2 regions of the Rhizobium sp. CCGE531 genome follow, and region 2 is predicted to be linked to the other one. Evidence: riboswitches for the same ligand, from Rfam matches in the RefSeq annotation. Region 2 holds a riboswitch; the other holds the start of a gene.
What was found. A riboswitch is a leader RNA that binds a small molecule or an ion and turns the genes downstream of it on or off. The one in region 2 is predicted to bind FMN.
Positions count from the first base shown of each region.

Region 1: linked by a shared signal. The riboswitch ahead of CCGE531_RS12480 (6,7-dimethyl-8-ribityllumazine synthase) and the one ahead of ribB (3,4-dihydroxy-2-butanone-4-phosphate synthase) in region 2 are both predicted to bind FMN.

Region 1 covers NZ_CP032684.1:2,563,039-2,570,845, reverse strand. Annotated here, with positions in the region: gene CCGE531_RS12515 (sugar ABC transporter permease) at 1-804, shown strand, start outside; gene CCGE531_RS12510 (carbohydrate ABC transporter permease) at 817-1,656, shown strand; gene CCGE531_RS12505 (Gfo/Idh/MocA family oxidoreductase) at 1,653-2,717, shown strand; gene CCGE531_RS12500 (ABC transporter ATP-binding protein) at 2,730-3,734, shown strand; gene CCGE531_RS12495 (methyltransferase domain-containing protein) at 3,890-4,576, shown strand; gene phnF (phosphonate metabolism transcriptional regulator PhnF) at 4,578-5,306, shown strand; gene CCGE531_RS12485 (VOC family protein) at 5,363-5,713, opposite strand; gene CCGE531_RS12480 (6,7-dimethyl-8-ribityllumazine synthase) at 5,774-6,250, opposite strand; FMN riboswitch at 6,339-6,482, opposite strand; gene CCGE531_RS12475 (ABC transporter ATP-binding protein) at 6,589-7,650, opposite strand; gene CCGE531_RS12470 (ABC transporter permease) at 7,662-7,807, opposite strand, start outside.
Region 2 covers NZ_CP032686.1:134,712-142,518, forward strand. Annotated here, with positions in the region: gene CCGE531_RS26915 (ABC transporter permease) at 1-927, shown strand, start outside; gene CCGE531_RS26920 (sugar ABC transporter substrate-binding protein) at 1,043-1,972, shown strand; gene CCGE531_RS26925 (sugar ABC transporter ATP-binding protein) at 2,001-3,479, shown strand; gene CCGE531_RS26930 (SDR family oxidoreductase) at 3,500-4,288, shown strand; gene tpiA (triose-phosphate isomerase) at 4,293-5,030, shown strand; gene CCGE531_RS26940 (glucose 1-dehydrogenase) at 5,108-5,890, shown strand; FMN riboswitch at 5,996-6,141, shown strand; gene ribB (3,4-dihydroxy-2-butanone-4-phosphate synthase) at 6,254-6,880, shown strand; partial or broken gene CCGE531_RS26950 (IS6 family transposase) at 6,865-7,483, shown strand; gene CCGE531_RS26955 (elongation factor G) at 7,610-7,807, shown strand, end outside.

The DNA of each region.
Region 1 (7,807 bases), on a different replicon from region 2:
TACAACGTCGTGGATAATCAATCCGTCTTCGTCGGCCTGAACAATTTCATGGTTCTGTTCGGCGACGAACGCTGGTCGCATGATTTCTGGAATGCGCTGCGCAACAATCTGATCTTCTTCATTATCCATATGTGCGTGCAGAATCCGATCGGCGTCGCGCTAGCCGCGCTTTTGTCATTGCCGAAATTGCGCTTTGTAGCGTTCTATCGCACGGCCATCTTCCTGCCGACGCTGCTTTCCTTCGTTGTCGTCGGCTTCATCTGGAAGCTGATCCTTTCGCCGCTTTGGGGTGTCGCGCCCGAACTGCTGAGCGTGATCGGGCTCAAATCGTTCTTTGCACCATGGCTCGGCAAGCCGAGCACGGCGCTGATCGCTGTCGCGCTGATCTCGGTCTGGCAATATGTCGGCATTCCGATGATGCTGATCTATGCAGCTCTGCTCAACATTCCGGAAGAGGTTATCGAAGCCGCCGAATGCGACGGCATTACCGGCTGGAGCCAGTTCTGGAAGATCAAGCTGCCGCTCGTGCTGCCGGCGATCGGCATCATCTCGATCCTCACCTTCGTCGGCAATTTCAACGCGTTTGACCTTGTCTATACCGTGCAAGGCGCATTGGCGGGACCGGATGGGTCCACCGACATTCTCGGCACGCTGCTCTATCGCGTCTTCTTCGGCTTTCAGCTGCAACTGGGCGACCGCTCGATGGGCGCGACCATCGCGACGGTGATGTTCCTCATCATCCTGGCCGGCGTTTCGTTCTATCTTTTCATCGTCCAGCGGCGCATCCGCCGCTACCAGTTCTGAGGAGCGCGAACCATGTCCAAGGCACGCACTTCGCTTGTCCGCAACGGCCTCGTGCATCTGGCGCTCATCGCCTATACGCTGGTGGCCATCTTTCCGGTGTTCCTGACCGTTATCAACTCCTTCAAGGATCGAGCATCGATCTTCCGGGCGCCCTTGAGCGTCCCGACGCCATCCTCCTTCAGCATGATCGGCTATGATACCGTTCTGAAGCAGGGGGATTTTCTGACCTATTTCCAGAACAGCTTCATCGTGACGATCCTCTCGATCATCCTGACGCTGCTGTTCGGGGCAATGGCCGCCTTCGCCCTGTCCGAATACCGCTTCCGCGGCAATACAGTCATGGGCCTTTATCTGGCAATCGGCATCATGATCCCGATCCGGCTCGGCACGGTCGCGATCCTGCAGGGCATGGTTGCCGCCGGCCTCGTCAACACGCTGACGGCTCTGATCCTCGTCTATACGGCGCAGGGCCTGCCGCTCGCCATCTTCATTCTCTCAGAGTTCATGCGGACGGTTTCCGACGACCTGAAGAATGCCGGTCGCATCGATGGCCTCAGCGAATATGCCATTTTCTTCCGTCTGGTGCTGCCGCTGGTCCGCCCGGCCATGGCGACGGTTGCGGTCTTCACCATGATCCCGATCTGGAACGATCTGTGGTTCCCGTTGATCCTGGCTCCGAGCGAGGCGACCAAGACGGTGACGCTCGGATCGCAGATCTTCATCGGCCAGTTCGTCACCAACTGGAATGCGGTGCTGGCGGCACTGACGCTTGCCATCCTGCCGATCCTCATCCTTTACGTCCTGTTTTCGCGTCAACTCATTCGCGGCATTACATCCGGAGCAGTCAAGTGAGCCTATCCGAAAAGCCGATCCGCGTTCTCGTCGCCGGCCTTGGCAATATGGGCCGCAGCCATGCTCTGGCCTATCATAACAATCCGGGCTTCGAGATCGTCGGCCTCGTCAATCGCTCCAAGCCCGAGCTGCCTGAGGAGCTGCGGGAATATACGATCCATGCGGATTTCGAGGCGGCATTGAAGGAGCTGAAGCCGGATCTCTGCTCCATCAATACCTATTCCGACAGCCATGCCGATTTCGCCGTCATGGCCTTCGAAGCAGGCTGCCATGTCTTCGTCGAGAAGCCGCTGGCCACCACGGTCGAAGATGCCGAGCGCGTCGTTGCGGCTGCGCAGAAGGCCGGCAAGAAGCTGGCGATCGGCTACATCCTGCGCCACCATCCCTCATGGATGCGGCTGATCGCCGAAGCCCGCAAACTCGGCGGTCCCTATGTCTTCCGCATGAACCTCAATCAGCAATCGAGCGGTCCGACTTGGGAGACGCACAAGGCATTGATGCGCACGACCTCGCCGATCGTCGATTGCGGCGTGCATTATGTCGACGTCATGTGCCAGATCACCGACGCCAAGCCCGTCGAGGTGCGTGGCATGGGCCTGCGGCTGTCGCAGGAGATCAAGCCGGACATGTATAATTACGGCCACCTGCAGGTGATCTTCGAGGATGGCTCGGTCGGCTGGTACGAGGCCGGTTGGGGTCCGATGATTTCGGAAACGGCTTTCTTCGTGAAGGATGTGATGTCGCCGAACGGTTCGGTCTCGATCGTCATGGATCAGAATGCCAAGTCCGACGATATCGACATGCACACCAAAACCTCGGTCATCCGGCTGCACAACGCCGAGGCAGGCCCGAGCGGTCAGTTCATCCGGCCGGATCAGGACCTGCATATGGATGGCGAACCCGGCCATCAGGAGCTCTGCGACTTCGAGCAGGCCTTCATGCTGAAGGCCATCCGCGAGGATCTCGACCTCAATCGCAATATGGCCGATGCCGTTCAATCGCTGCGTATATGCCTCGCCGCCGATGAGAGCGTGCGCACCGGCAAGCCTGTTTATCTATAAGGACAAGAGACTGTGGGATCGCTTCAACTGAAATCCATCCGCAAGGCCTATGGCTCGCACGACGTGCTGAAGGGCATCGACCTCGAAGTGAAGGATGGCGAGTTCGTCATCTTCGTCGGCCCTTCCGGCTGCGGCAAGTCGACCCTTCTGCGCAGCATCGCCGGTCTCGAGGATGTGACCTCCGGTGCAGTGCTGATCAACGGCCAGGATGTGACCGCGGCGCCGCCGGCCAAGCGCGGCATTTCGATGGTTTTCCAGTCCTATGCGCTCTATCCGCATCTGACTGTCAAGGACAATATGGGATTGGGTCTCAAGCAGGCCGGTACGCCGAAGGCCGAGATCGACAACCGGGTCGAGAAGGCTTCGAGCATGCTGTCGCTCGCGCCTTATCTGGCCCGCCGCCCGGCCGAGCTTTCCGGCGGCCAGCGACAGCGTGTCGCCATCGGCCGCGCGATCGTTCGCGAGCCCGAGCTTTTCCTCTTCGACGAGCCGCTGTCGAATCTCGATGCCGCATTGCGCGTACAGACGCGTCTGGAGATTGCTCGACTGCATCGCAGCCTGAAGGCGACGATGATCTACGTCACCCACGATCAGGTCGAGGCGATGACGCTCGCCGACAAGATCGTCGTGCTCAATGCCGGCGCGATCGAGCAGATCGGTTCGCCGATGGAGCTCTATAATCACCCGGCCAATACCTTCGTTGCCGGCTTTATCGGCTCGCCGCAGATGAATTTCATTCCGGCCGAGAAGCTGGGCGAAATCGGTGCCAAAACCCTGGGCATTCGCCCCGAACATATCACGCTGTCGCGCGATCAGGGCTCTTGGGCCGCCAAGGTCATCCACGTCGAGCATCTCGGCGCGGACACAATCATCTATCTCGAATCCGAAACCACCGGTCTTCTGACGGTACGTCTCTTCGGCGAGCATAAGTACGAGCCGGACGAGATTGTTTATGCGACGCCGGATACGAGCCATATGCATCGCTTCGATGCCAATGACAAAGCGATCGGGGCCTAAGCCACTCCGATCGACCTTTTGAAAAGGGCTCTGCCGCGCGCCAGAGCCTTTTTTATTTTGTCCATATCGAATAGTCCAGTCGTCCGGACGAATTCATGCCGCTGTCATGAAACCTCACTATCAAGAGATCAGTCAACTCCAACAGCGAGAGCATCATGACGAGCGCAGCAACGACTTACGCCACCTGGCGCAAGGACCCTCAAGGCGATACCGCAATGGCGGAATCGCATAGTCCCTATTGGCGGCACTTCATCGAAACCGTGCCGGAGCGTGATTTCTCCTCGAAGACAATCCTTGATTTCGGCTGCAACCGCGGCGGCTTCCTGCGTTTGCTCCATGGCATGCGGCCGTTCCGGCGCGGCGTCGGCATCGATATCGCTTCGGAGTCGGTGGCTGCTGCGGTCGCGGCCGTCGGCAATATGCCGCTGCAGTTTCATGTGACGACTGACCTGTCGCCCTTTGCCGATAGTTTCGATGTCGCCTTCAGTTATGAGGTGATCTATCTGCTGCCGGAGCTGAAACAGCACGCCGACCAGATGTTTCAGGTCATGCGGAATGGCGGCGTCTACTATGCTGTGACCGGTTGCCACAATGAAATGCCGCTCTGGCCGAAATGGCTCGAACTGATCGGCAATAACAGCAATGCGCCGATGCAGGATCGGTCTCCACAGGATTATATCGACGCATTCGTCGCGGCCGGCTTCGATGTTTCGGTCAAGCGTTTCGGCTATGACGGCTTTGTTCACTCATCGAAGGACCGCAAATATTATCCGAGCATTCTCGATGCGCTGAGCTATCCGGCCGAATACAAGCTGTTGTTCCGCCTCGAAAAGCGTGTCTGACATGGAGACGATCGATCGAAAGAGCGGCAGCGCCCTCTGGCATCAGATCGGCGAAATCCTGGCGGCAGATATTGCCGCCGGGACTTTTGCCCCAGGAGAAAAATTGCCGACCGAGCCGGAGCTAATGCAGCGTTTCGGCGTCAGCCGTTTTACCGTGCGCCAGGCGCTGGGGCATCTGGAACAGCGCGGGCTGGTCCGCGCCGAACAGGGGCGAGGGACATTCGTCCATAAGGGCGTGCTCGACTATACGCTGTCGAAGCGCACCCGCTTTCACAAAAATCTGATCGAACAAGGCTTTGAGCCGGGTGGCGAATTGCTCGTTCACGAGATCGTGCCGGCGACGGAGCGCGTCGCTACCTATTTGAAGTTGGCGATGGGTGCGCCGGTCATCCATCGTCGTGGCTTAATGACCGCCGATGGTATTCCGGTCGAATTAGGCGATTCATATTATCCAGCCGGGCGCTTTCCCGATTTCGATAAGGCCCGGTCGCAATATGAGACGATCTCTGCGGCACTCGCCAGCTACGGCGTCACCGACTACGAACGGCTGTCGACGGAGATCGAGGCGCGGATGCCGACGGTGGAAGAGGCGCGGCTCCTGCGGCAGCCGAAATCCGTACCGCTGCTCATTATCCGCAAGGTGGACGCGGATGCGGAAGGGCTGCCGATAACCTATTCGGAGTCGATCTGGTCGGCGGAGCGGATCACCTTCAACGTGGATCTGCGATAGCAATTTGGGATGGTATCGCCGATACCCGAGGCAAAAGCGCACTGCCTATGTCCGCCTCAGCGGTGAGAGAGGATATTGACCACCTTGCCGAAAGGGTCACGGACGTAGAAGCGGCGAACGCCCCAGGGTTCGTCCGTCAGGTCATACAATATGCCGAAGCCCATGGATGTAGCGCGATGATAAAGCGTGTCGACATCGTCGACTTCGATAGAAAGGTCGGGGACGATCGTGCCGGAGCCGCCTTCGCTGGCGACGCTGATTTGCGGAACCGTTGCCGCTTCGGAGGCGAAGGTGACGATCCAGCCGTGATCCATGACGATGTCGAGGCCGAGCAGGTCATGGTAGAAAAGGCGAGCGGTGTCTGGATCGGCGGTCGGCAGGTTTGGGATGATGCGTAGGACGGTCACTGACGTTTCTCCCTCGTGGACATGGAGGCGGGCCTCAGCCGCGCCTCCACCAATGCTGGTTCAGACGGTGACTGCGGGCAGCAGCTTCGTGCGTTCCGCGAGAATATGGCGGCATGCGCTTGCCACTTCACGACCCTTGATGATGAAATGTTCCTTGAAGAACTGGATATGCGCTTCCGACTCCTGGAAGTGATGCGGCGTCAGAACTGCCGAGAGGATTGGTACACCGGTATCGAGCTGGACGCGCATCATGGCATCAAGAACCGTATTGGCGACGAATTCATGGCGATAGATGCCGCCGTCGACAACGAAAGCGGTGGCAACGATTGCGGAATAACGGCCATTGCGGGCGAGCGTCTGCGCGTGCAGCGGAATTTCGAGCGCGCCGGGGACGTCGAAGATGTCGATGGGTGGTGCGCCTTCCGTCGTCTGCCATTCGGCAACGAAGGAATCGACCGAGCGATCGACGATGTCGGCATGCCAGCGGGCCCGAATGATCGCAATGCGGCTCGGCTGGGTAGAAATCGAAATGGTCATGAATTTGCCTTTCAAGGGTTGTTGTCAATTATCCCTTGGGCGAACACGCAGAATTGCAGCACTCCCCGCGCGGAGAAGGTGCGACCCGGCTTGCTCTCTTCCATCCGGACTATACCGTCGGCTCCGGCATCTCACCGGATCTGCTGACCCTTCCGAAGCCCGGAAGGCGCTCGCGGGCTCGGGAAAACCCCATACCGCCGGTGGGGAATTGCACCCCGCCCTGAGAACGCGTGAACTATAGATGCTTTCCCTTGTGGAAATCAAAGAAAAACGCCGGGCTTTTGACCCGGCGTTTGCGAATAATTTTTCAAAGTTTCCCTGCGATGCAGGGGCCATTCTCAATCCTGAATGACGAGCAGGTCGGAGGAGGCGAAGCGCAGCGTCACCTTCTCGCCGACGCTTGGGGGCATCATGCCCGGGCTGTTGAACATGTCGAAGGAAATGGTGTTGCCGGCGACATTCATACGGGTGCGGATGACGGAACCCAGGAAGTGCGCCGAGGAAACTTCGCCCGTCAGAGCGGTATCGCCCTTGGCCGATTCGGCCAGCGAGCCGGCCTCCGGACGCAGGGCGAGCGATACCGTATCGCCTGGCTTATAGGCGGTAACCGATTGCTTTAAGGTCACGCCCTGATCGCCGATCATGATGCGGTTACTGACCGGATCGACGACCTTGCCTTCGATCAGGTTCAGCGTGCCGACGAAGGAGGCGACGAAGCGTGTTGCCGGCGTGTTGTAGATCTCGAAAGGCGTACCGATCTGATCGGCGCGGCCTGCGTTCATGACGACGATGCGGTCGGAGATCGAAAGCGCTTCTTCCTGATCGTGCGTTACGAAAACCGTGGTGATGCCGAGCTGCTGCTGGATGGCACGGATTTCTTCGCGCAGCGAAATGCGGATCTTGGCGTCGAGCGCGGACAGCGGCTCATCGAGCAAGAGGACCTGAGGCTTGACGGCGATGGCGCGGGCCAGCGCCACGCGCTGCTGCTGACCGCCGGACATCTGGTAGGGGTAGCGGCTGGCGAGATGATCGAGCTTGATGAGAGCAAGCATCTCCTTGACGCGATTGTCGATATCTGGCTTCGCCATGCCGGCGACCTTGAGGCCGAAGGCGACGTTGTCGTGCACCGTCATGTTCGGAAACAGCGCGTAGGCCTGGAAGACCATGCCGATGTTGCGCTGGTTCGGCTTCAGGGCGCGCTGATCCTTGCCGTTGATCGTCAAGCTGCCCGCGGTCGGGGTTTCGAAGCCGGCGATCATGCGCAGCACGGTCGTCTTGCCGCAGCCCGATGGTCCGAGGAAGGAGACGAATTCTCCCTTCTCGATTTGCATATTGAAATCGTGAACGACGTGAACGTCGCCGAAGGACTTCTTGATGTGGGTGAGTTCGAGAAAAGCCATGGTGAGAAGCCTTACGCCTTAACCGGAGCCAGTTTTGAGAAGCGGGAAACGAGCTGTAGCAGGCCCATGCTGAGCCAGGTGACAGCAAGCGCGATGATGGCGAGTGCCGAGGACTGATAAGCCTGGTTGGCGCCGACGAGCTGCATGTAAGGGCCGA
Region 2 (7,807 bases):
AAGCTCGCCGGCGCGACCGGCCCGCTCGTCGGGTTGCTTGCTCTTTGCGTTTTCCTGAGCCTCAGCACCGATGCGTTTCTTTCGCTCCGCAACGGTCTCAACATTCTCGACCAGATCACCGTGCTTGGAATCATGGCCGTGGGCATGACCTTTGTCATCCTGATCGGCGGTATCGACCTGTCGGTCGGTTCGGTCCTTGCGCTCGCCATGATGGTCATGGGCTGGACGGCAAACATTGCCGGCCTGCCGCTTGTCGCGGGAATTGCCGTGGCGCTTGTCGCCTCCGCGATCAGCGGACTGATTGTCGGGCTTCTCGTCACCTTGTTCAGGGTTCCGGCCTTCATTGCGACATTGGCGATGATGTCGGCTGCGCGTGGCGTGGCGAATATGATTACCGACGGACAGCAGATCGTCGGATTTCCCGACTGGTTCATGATGCTCGCGATCGATCGCCATTTCGGCGTGCTGACGGCGACGGTCTTCCTGATGCTCGCGGTCGCCGCCGTGGCTTGGGTGTTCCTTCACTTCCGTTCCGAGGGCCGCATGCTCTATGCCGTGGGCGGCAATCCGGAAGTTGCCCGTCTTGCCGGCATCAATGTCCAGCTCGTGACGATTGCGGTCTATGTCGTAAGCGCGGTTCTCGCCGGTCTGGCAGGCATCGTGCTGGCGGCGCGTCTCGACTCCGTTCAGCCATCCAGCGGCTTCGGCTACGAGCTGGACACGATTGCGGCCGTCGTCATCGGCGGAACGTCGCTCTCCGGTGGATCCGGCGGCATCGGCGGCACGCTCATCGGTGTCCTGATCATCGGTGTCCTGCGCAACGGCCTCAACTTGCTCAACGTCTCGCCATTCCTGCAGCAGGTCATCATCGGCATCGTCATCGTGCTTGCGGTCGGTGCCGAGACGATCCGCAGGCGGCGGGCCTGACATTCAGGTCCGCGCTGGCGGACCTCCACGAGTTCCTCTCCGAGAGGTTTGGAGCGGATCACTTGCCCGAGGGGGAGGATATGCCCAAGGGTTCATTGCAAAAGGAGGAAATAAAATGAAACTTGCGCGCATTCTTCTGGCCTCTGCCGCCGTGCTGGCGATGTCATTGGGCTCTGTTCAAGCAAAAGACGCCAAGAAAATCGGCCTGGCTGTCGCCAACCTGCAGGCAAACTTCTTCAACCAGATCAAGCAGTCCGTCGAGGATGAAGCCAAGAAGCGTGGCATTCAGGTCGTGACCGTGGATGCCAAGGGCGACGGTCCGACCCAGATCAACCAGATCCAGGATCTGCTGACCCAGAATATCGATGCCTTGATCTACATTCCTGCCGGCGCGGCTGCCGCAAGCGTTCCCGTAAAGCTCGCCAAGAATGCCGGTATTCCCGTCGTCAACGTCGACCGCAACGCCGAAGGCGCTCCCGGCGACACGTTCCTTGCCACCGATTCCGTCGCGTCCGCCAAGGGCGTTTGCGACTACATCCTCAAGCAGGCCGGTGGCAAGGGCAAGATGGTGATCATTCACGGTCAGAAGGGCACGACGCCCGAAGTCGACCGCAGCAAGGGTTGCGCGGAATCGCTGAAGGCAAATCCTGGCGTGAAGGTCGTTGCCGAGCAGTATTCCAACATGTGGGCCCAGGACGAGGGCTTCCAGATCATGCAGAACATGCTGCAGGCAAACCCCGATGTGTCGATCGTGTTTGCTCAGGCAGATGCGCTCGCACTCGGCGCCGCGCAGGCGATCAAGGTTGCAAACCCATCCCAGAAGATCGTCGTCGGCGGCTTCGACGGTGATACGGCGGCCCTGGAAGCGCTCGGCAAGGGTGTCTTCGACGTCACCGCGACACAGCAGACGCAGAAAATGGGCCGCGATGCGGTCGCCAATGCCGTCAAGCTCGTCGGCGGTGAGAAGGTGCCTCCGATGCAGCTCATGGACGCCACGCTGACGACCAAGGAAAACGTGGCCGGCTTCATCGCCAACCATCCGTAATCGTGCCGAAATCTTGAGGAGGTGTGCCGTGACTGAGCCCGTTCTTTCCCTGAGGGGCATATCCAAGCGCTACGGATCGCTTCAGGTGTTGAAGAATGTCAGCCTGGATGTCTATCCCGGCGAGGTGGTTGCGCTTCTCGGTGAGAACGGGGCCGGCAAGTCGACATTGTCTGGCATCATTGCCGGATCACGCACGCCGTCCGAGGGAACAATGACATGGCTGGGGCAGCCCTATGCCCCGGCCACTCCACGCGACGCGATCGACAAGGGCGTCGTCCTGATCCATCAGGAATTGCAGCTGCTGCCGCATCTTTCGATTGCCGAGAATGTCTTTATTGGCCGGTGGCCAATGAAGAACGGGGCTGTCGATCGCCCCCAGATGGTCCGGCGTGCGCAGGAGCAGCTTGCTCGCCTCAACCTGCATATTCCCGCGACGCGAAAGGTCGCGGGTCTGTCGACGGCCAATCAGCAGCTTATCGAAATCGCCAAGGCGCTGGCGCTCAATGCCAAGCTGCTGATCCTCGACGAGCCGACTGCCGCTCTCGGCGGGGCGGAGACGGAGGCGCTGTTCGAGCAGGTAAGGAAGCTTCGGTCCGAAGGCGTCGGCATTGTCTACATTTCGCATCGCATGGAGGAGATCAGGCAGATCACCGATCGCATCGTCGTCCTGCGCGACGGCGAGCGCGTGCAGGAGTTCGCCGACAGCGCGACACCCGTTCGCACCATCGTCGAGAGCATGGTCGGCCGCTCGCTGGACCGGATGTTTCCGGCGCTTCCCGAGCCGGCGGATCGTGCGGTGCTGCAGGTCAGCGGGTTGAGCTCGCCTGACGGCTCCTTCCGGGACGTGACGTTCGACGTTCATGCGGGTGAAATCCTCGGTATTGCCGGGCTGGTCGGTGCCGGCCGCACGGAACTCGTCCGGGCCATCGCCGGGGCGGATCCGGTCAGCGCCGGCTCGGTCAGGCTGGAGGGTGAAGAGCTCAAGCTTCGCGATCCGGCGGATGCGATCGCGAAGGGCATCGTCATGGTGCCTGAGGACCGCAAGGAACAGGGTCTCGTCGTCGGCCACCGCATCAGTGAAAACATCATCTACGCCAATCTCGACAAGCTCGGCGGGCGTTGGATCACATCGCGCGTCAAGCGCGCCTTCGCCGAGAAGGCCGTGACGAAGTTCGGCGTCAAGGGCCGTGCCGAGCAATATGCCTCCGACCTGTCGGGCGGTAACCAGCAAAAGGTCGTCATTGCCAAGTGGCTGATGCGGGACCCCAAGGTCGTGGTGCTCGATGAACCGACCCGAGGCATCGATGTCGGCGCCAGAGCCAGCATCTACGACATCATCGTGAACCTGGCGAAACAGGGTGTCGCGGTCATCGTCGTCAGCTCCGATCTCGAGGAGGTTCTCGGCGTGTCGAACCGCATTCTCGTGCTCGCCCAGGGCAAGCAGGCAGGCATTCTTAATCGTGACGAGGCGAACGACGTCTCGGTCATGGAACTGGCGACAATTTAGATAAAAAGAAAGGAAGAGCGGTGTCCGACATCACTCTGAACGCCCCGAAGCTTTTCGATCTCAAGGGACAGGTCGCTATCGTGACCGGAGCCGGAAGCGGGATCGGGCAGCGCATCGCAATCGGCCTCGCGCAGTGCGGCGCCGACGTCGCGCTTCTTGACCGTCGATCCGACGATGGTCTGGCGAATACTGCTTCGCATATCGAGGCGGCCGGTCGCCGTTCCCTCCAGATCGCGGCTGACGTCACCAGCAAATCTTCTCTTGCAGATGCGGTCGCCCGCACCGAGGCGGAACTGGGGCTTCTGACGCTTGCCGTCAACGCCGCCGGTATCGCCAACGCCAATCCCGCCGAGGAAATGGAAGAGGACCAGTACCAGACGCTGATGGATATCAACCTGAAGGGCATTTTCCTGTCCTGCCAGGCGGAAGCACGGGCCATGCTGAAAAACGGACGCGGATCGATCGTCAACATCGCCTCCATGTCCGGCGTCATCGTCAATCGCGGCCTGAGCCAAGCCCATTACAACGCTTCCAAGGCCGGCGTGATCCACATGTCGAAGTCGCTGGCCATGGAGTGGGTCGGTCGCGGTATCCGCGTCAACACCATCTCGCCGGGATATACGGCGACGCCTATGAACACGCGTCCGGAGATGGTCCACCAGACCAAGCTCTTCGAAGAGCAGACGCCGATGCAGCGCATGGCAACGGTGGATGAGATGGTCGGTCCCGCCGTCTTCCTGCTGTCGAATGCCGCAAGCTTCGTGACGGGCGTCGACCTGCTCGTCGACGGCGGCTTCTGCTGCTGGTGATGTGATGAAGAAATTGATTGCCGGTAACTGGAAAATGAACGGTCTCGCTTCCTCCCTGGCTGAGATCGAGGCGCTGAAGGGGATAACGGGCGAGGCGGCGTGCGATATCGTCGTCTGCCCGCCCTTCACGCTGGTCGAAAAAGCGGCCGAACGGACGCGGGGATCAGGGATTGCCATCGGCGCACAGGATTGCCACGCGCAGGCGTCGGGCGCCTATACCGGAGATGTCTCCGCCGAGATGCTCGCCGAAATCGGCGCGCGTTTCGTGATCCTTGGACATTCCGAGCGCCGCTCCGTCTACAGGGAAGCGGATGCCGCGGTCGCGGGCAAGGCAGCCGCGGTCCATAGGGCGGGGCTGACAAGCATCATTTGCGTCGGGGAAACACGCGCAGAACGGGACGAGGGAAGAGCGATCGAGGTCGTTCGTGCCCAGCTCGAAGGATCAATTCCCGACGCCGCAACCGGTTCGAACATGACGATCGCCTATGAACCCGTATGGGCGATCGGGACCGGACTGGTTCCGACCCTCGAGCAGATCGACGAAGTGCATTCCTCCATCCGGCAGACACTCGAAGAGTTGCTGGGAGACGATGGAGCCCACGTCAGGATCCTTTATGGAGGCTCGGTCAAGGCGTCGAACGCAAAGGCGATCTTTGGGGTTCGCCATGTCGACGGCGCCTTGGTTGGAGGCGCGTCCCTGAAGGCATCGGAGTTTGCCGGGATTATCTCGGCAGTCGTTTGAAGTCGCCAGCAACGGGCAGCGCGCCCGGCCCCTTGAGCCGGCGCTTGGCATGGCTGTCACCGCGAAAGGAATGGAAAATGCAACGCTTCGAAAGCAAGACCGTCGTCATCACCGGCGCCAGCCGCGGCATTGGCGCCGCGATCGCCGGGCGCTTTGCGCGAGAGGGTGCCAACCTGGTGGTCTCCGCCAACGAGGATTCAATCCATGCTGTTGCCGATAAGATCAAGGCTGGTGGCGGAAAGGCGATTTCCTTCGTCGGCGACGTGACGGACAAGGCCTGCGTAAAGGGTCTCTACGACGCCGCCGAGACGGCGTTCGGCGGGGTCGATATCTCCATTCAGAATGCCGGCGTCATCACCATTGCCCGTGTCGAGGATATGACTGAGGACGAATGGGACAAGGTCATGGCCGTCAATACCAAGGGCGTCTTCCTGTGCGCGCAAGAGGCGATTGCCCGCATGCGCAAGCATGGACGCGGCGGCCGCATCATCAATACCGCCTCCGGCCAGGCGCGTGACGGGTTCATCTATACGCCGCATTATGCGGCATCGAAGATGGGCGTCGTCGGCATTACCCAGAGCCTTGCAAAGGAAGTCGCGACCGAGGGCATTACCGTGAACGCCTTTTGTCCCGGCATCATCGAAACCGACATGTGGGCCTATAACGACCAGGCGTGGGGCAAGCTGCTCGGCAATTACGGTCCCGGCGAACTCATGAAGGAATGGGTCGAAGGCATTCCGATGAGACGAGCTGGATCCGGAGAGGACGTTGCAGGTCTCGTCACTTTCCTTGCCAGCGACGATGCGGCCTACATTACCGGCCAGACGATCAATGTTGATGGTGGTCTGATCATGTCCTAGCTTCGTTCAATAAAGAAGAACTGTGCTTCCACCGCGAAATCAAATTTTCGAAAGCGGAAGCGCGGTCAGCCCCTTGCAGAACGAAACAATCATCAACTATCTTAGAGATGTTCTCAGGGCGGGGTGTAATTCCCCACCGGCGGTATCGAGGCAACTCGGAGCCCGCGAGCGCCTTCCGAATTTCGGAAGGGTCAGCAGATCCGGTGAGATGCCGGAGCCGACGGTCATAGTCCGGATGGAAGAGAGCAACGCAGGAGACGCCGCTTCATGGTGGCGTTCACATGCTTGTTCGCCCAAGGGAAAATGGTGGCTTTGACAGGCCATGCACGCCGTTCTGAACGGCAACCCTTGAAAGGCAGGAAAATGGCAATTTCGAAAATTGAAGATGCGATCGCAGCAATTGCGCGGGGCGAGATCGTGGTTGTCGTCGATGATCGTGACCGCGAAAACGAAGGCGATCTGGTAGTTGCGGCCGAGGCAGTTACGCCACAGGCGATCACGTTCATGATGAACCATGCCCGCGGTCTTATCTGCGTTCCGATGGAAGGCGAAAGGCTCGACGAGCTGGACATTCCGTTGATGGTGCCGCGCAATACCGAGGCTCTGAAGACCGCCTTCACCGTTTCCGTGGATTACATCCCGGGAACGACCACCGGAATATCCGCCGCCGACAGGGCGGCAACGGTTCAGGCTCTCGTCAGGGATGGTGCGCGTCCGGAGGAATTTGCTCGCCCCGGTCATATCTTTCCGCTTCGCGCACATCCAAACGGCGTCCTGTCACGCCCGGGACATACGGAAGCAGCCGTGGATCTTGCCAGGCTTGCCGGCCTTTCGCCGGCCGGCGTCATCTGTGAAGTGGCGAATGACGACGGCACGATGGCCCGTCTTCCCGAACTCGAGGCGTTCGCCGAGCGGCATGGCCTTCATCTTGTCACGATCGAAGATCTGATCGCCTACAGGACCGCAACGGCGGCTTTCAAGGCTGCCTGAGTGTTCGGATACCGAAGAAGCTAGTTCTCACAATCGTTTCCTATGAGACGATCCGCTGTTGGGCAAAGAAATTCGGCCCGGACTACGCCGGCGGCTTGCGTCGGAAAGCGGCGAGCCTAACTGACGCGTGGCATCTGGACGAAGTGGTGGTGGCGATCGGTAGCGCAAACACTGGCTCTGGCGTGCTGTCGACCAAGACGGCTACGTTCTCGACGAAATCGTCCAGGCTCGCCGCAATACCAAGGCTGCCAAGCGCCTTTTGATCCGGCTGATGAAGAAGCAGGATGCCTGCCCAAGCGTATCGTCATAGACAGACTCCGCTCTTACGGTGCTGCACGGCGCCAGATCATGTCGACGGTCGAGCATCGATCGCACAAAGGGTTGAACAACCACGCTGAAAACTCGCACCTGCCGCTGCGAAAACGGGAGCGGGCGATGCAGCGGTTCCGCTCTCCAGGTGCCTTACAATATTTCGTCAGCGTCTTCTCCGCGGTCCGAAACCTTTTCGTCCCTGCACTTTCCAAACGCTCAGCCATCAACGTCCATTTGCATCGCCTCGGAGCGATGGCACATTGGAAGGCGGTCACTGGGACGGTAGCCTAATCAAACCAGCCTGCTGAAAGCCTGCTCGCCCTAGTTAACCTGACATCACCCCTCTGGCGCCTTGCGGCGGTTCAGGGCATCCTATGATGGCTGAAAATTGTGTTTATGGCAGTTGGAGGAAGGCCGATGCGCTGCTTTACCGTGCTTGGACCCTCGCAGACCGGAAAATCGACAGTCGTGGAAAAGCTCGGCTCCCTGGAGGGGACGCCGAGAAAATCCAGCTCCCCTTATGGATTGAACCTCACAGAATTCACCTTCGGAAACGAGGCGTGGTGTGCACTGGATGCGCCAGGACCCAACGAAGCGTTGGCGCATGCGCAGCAC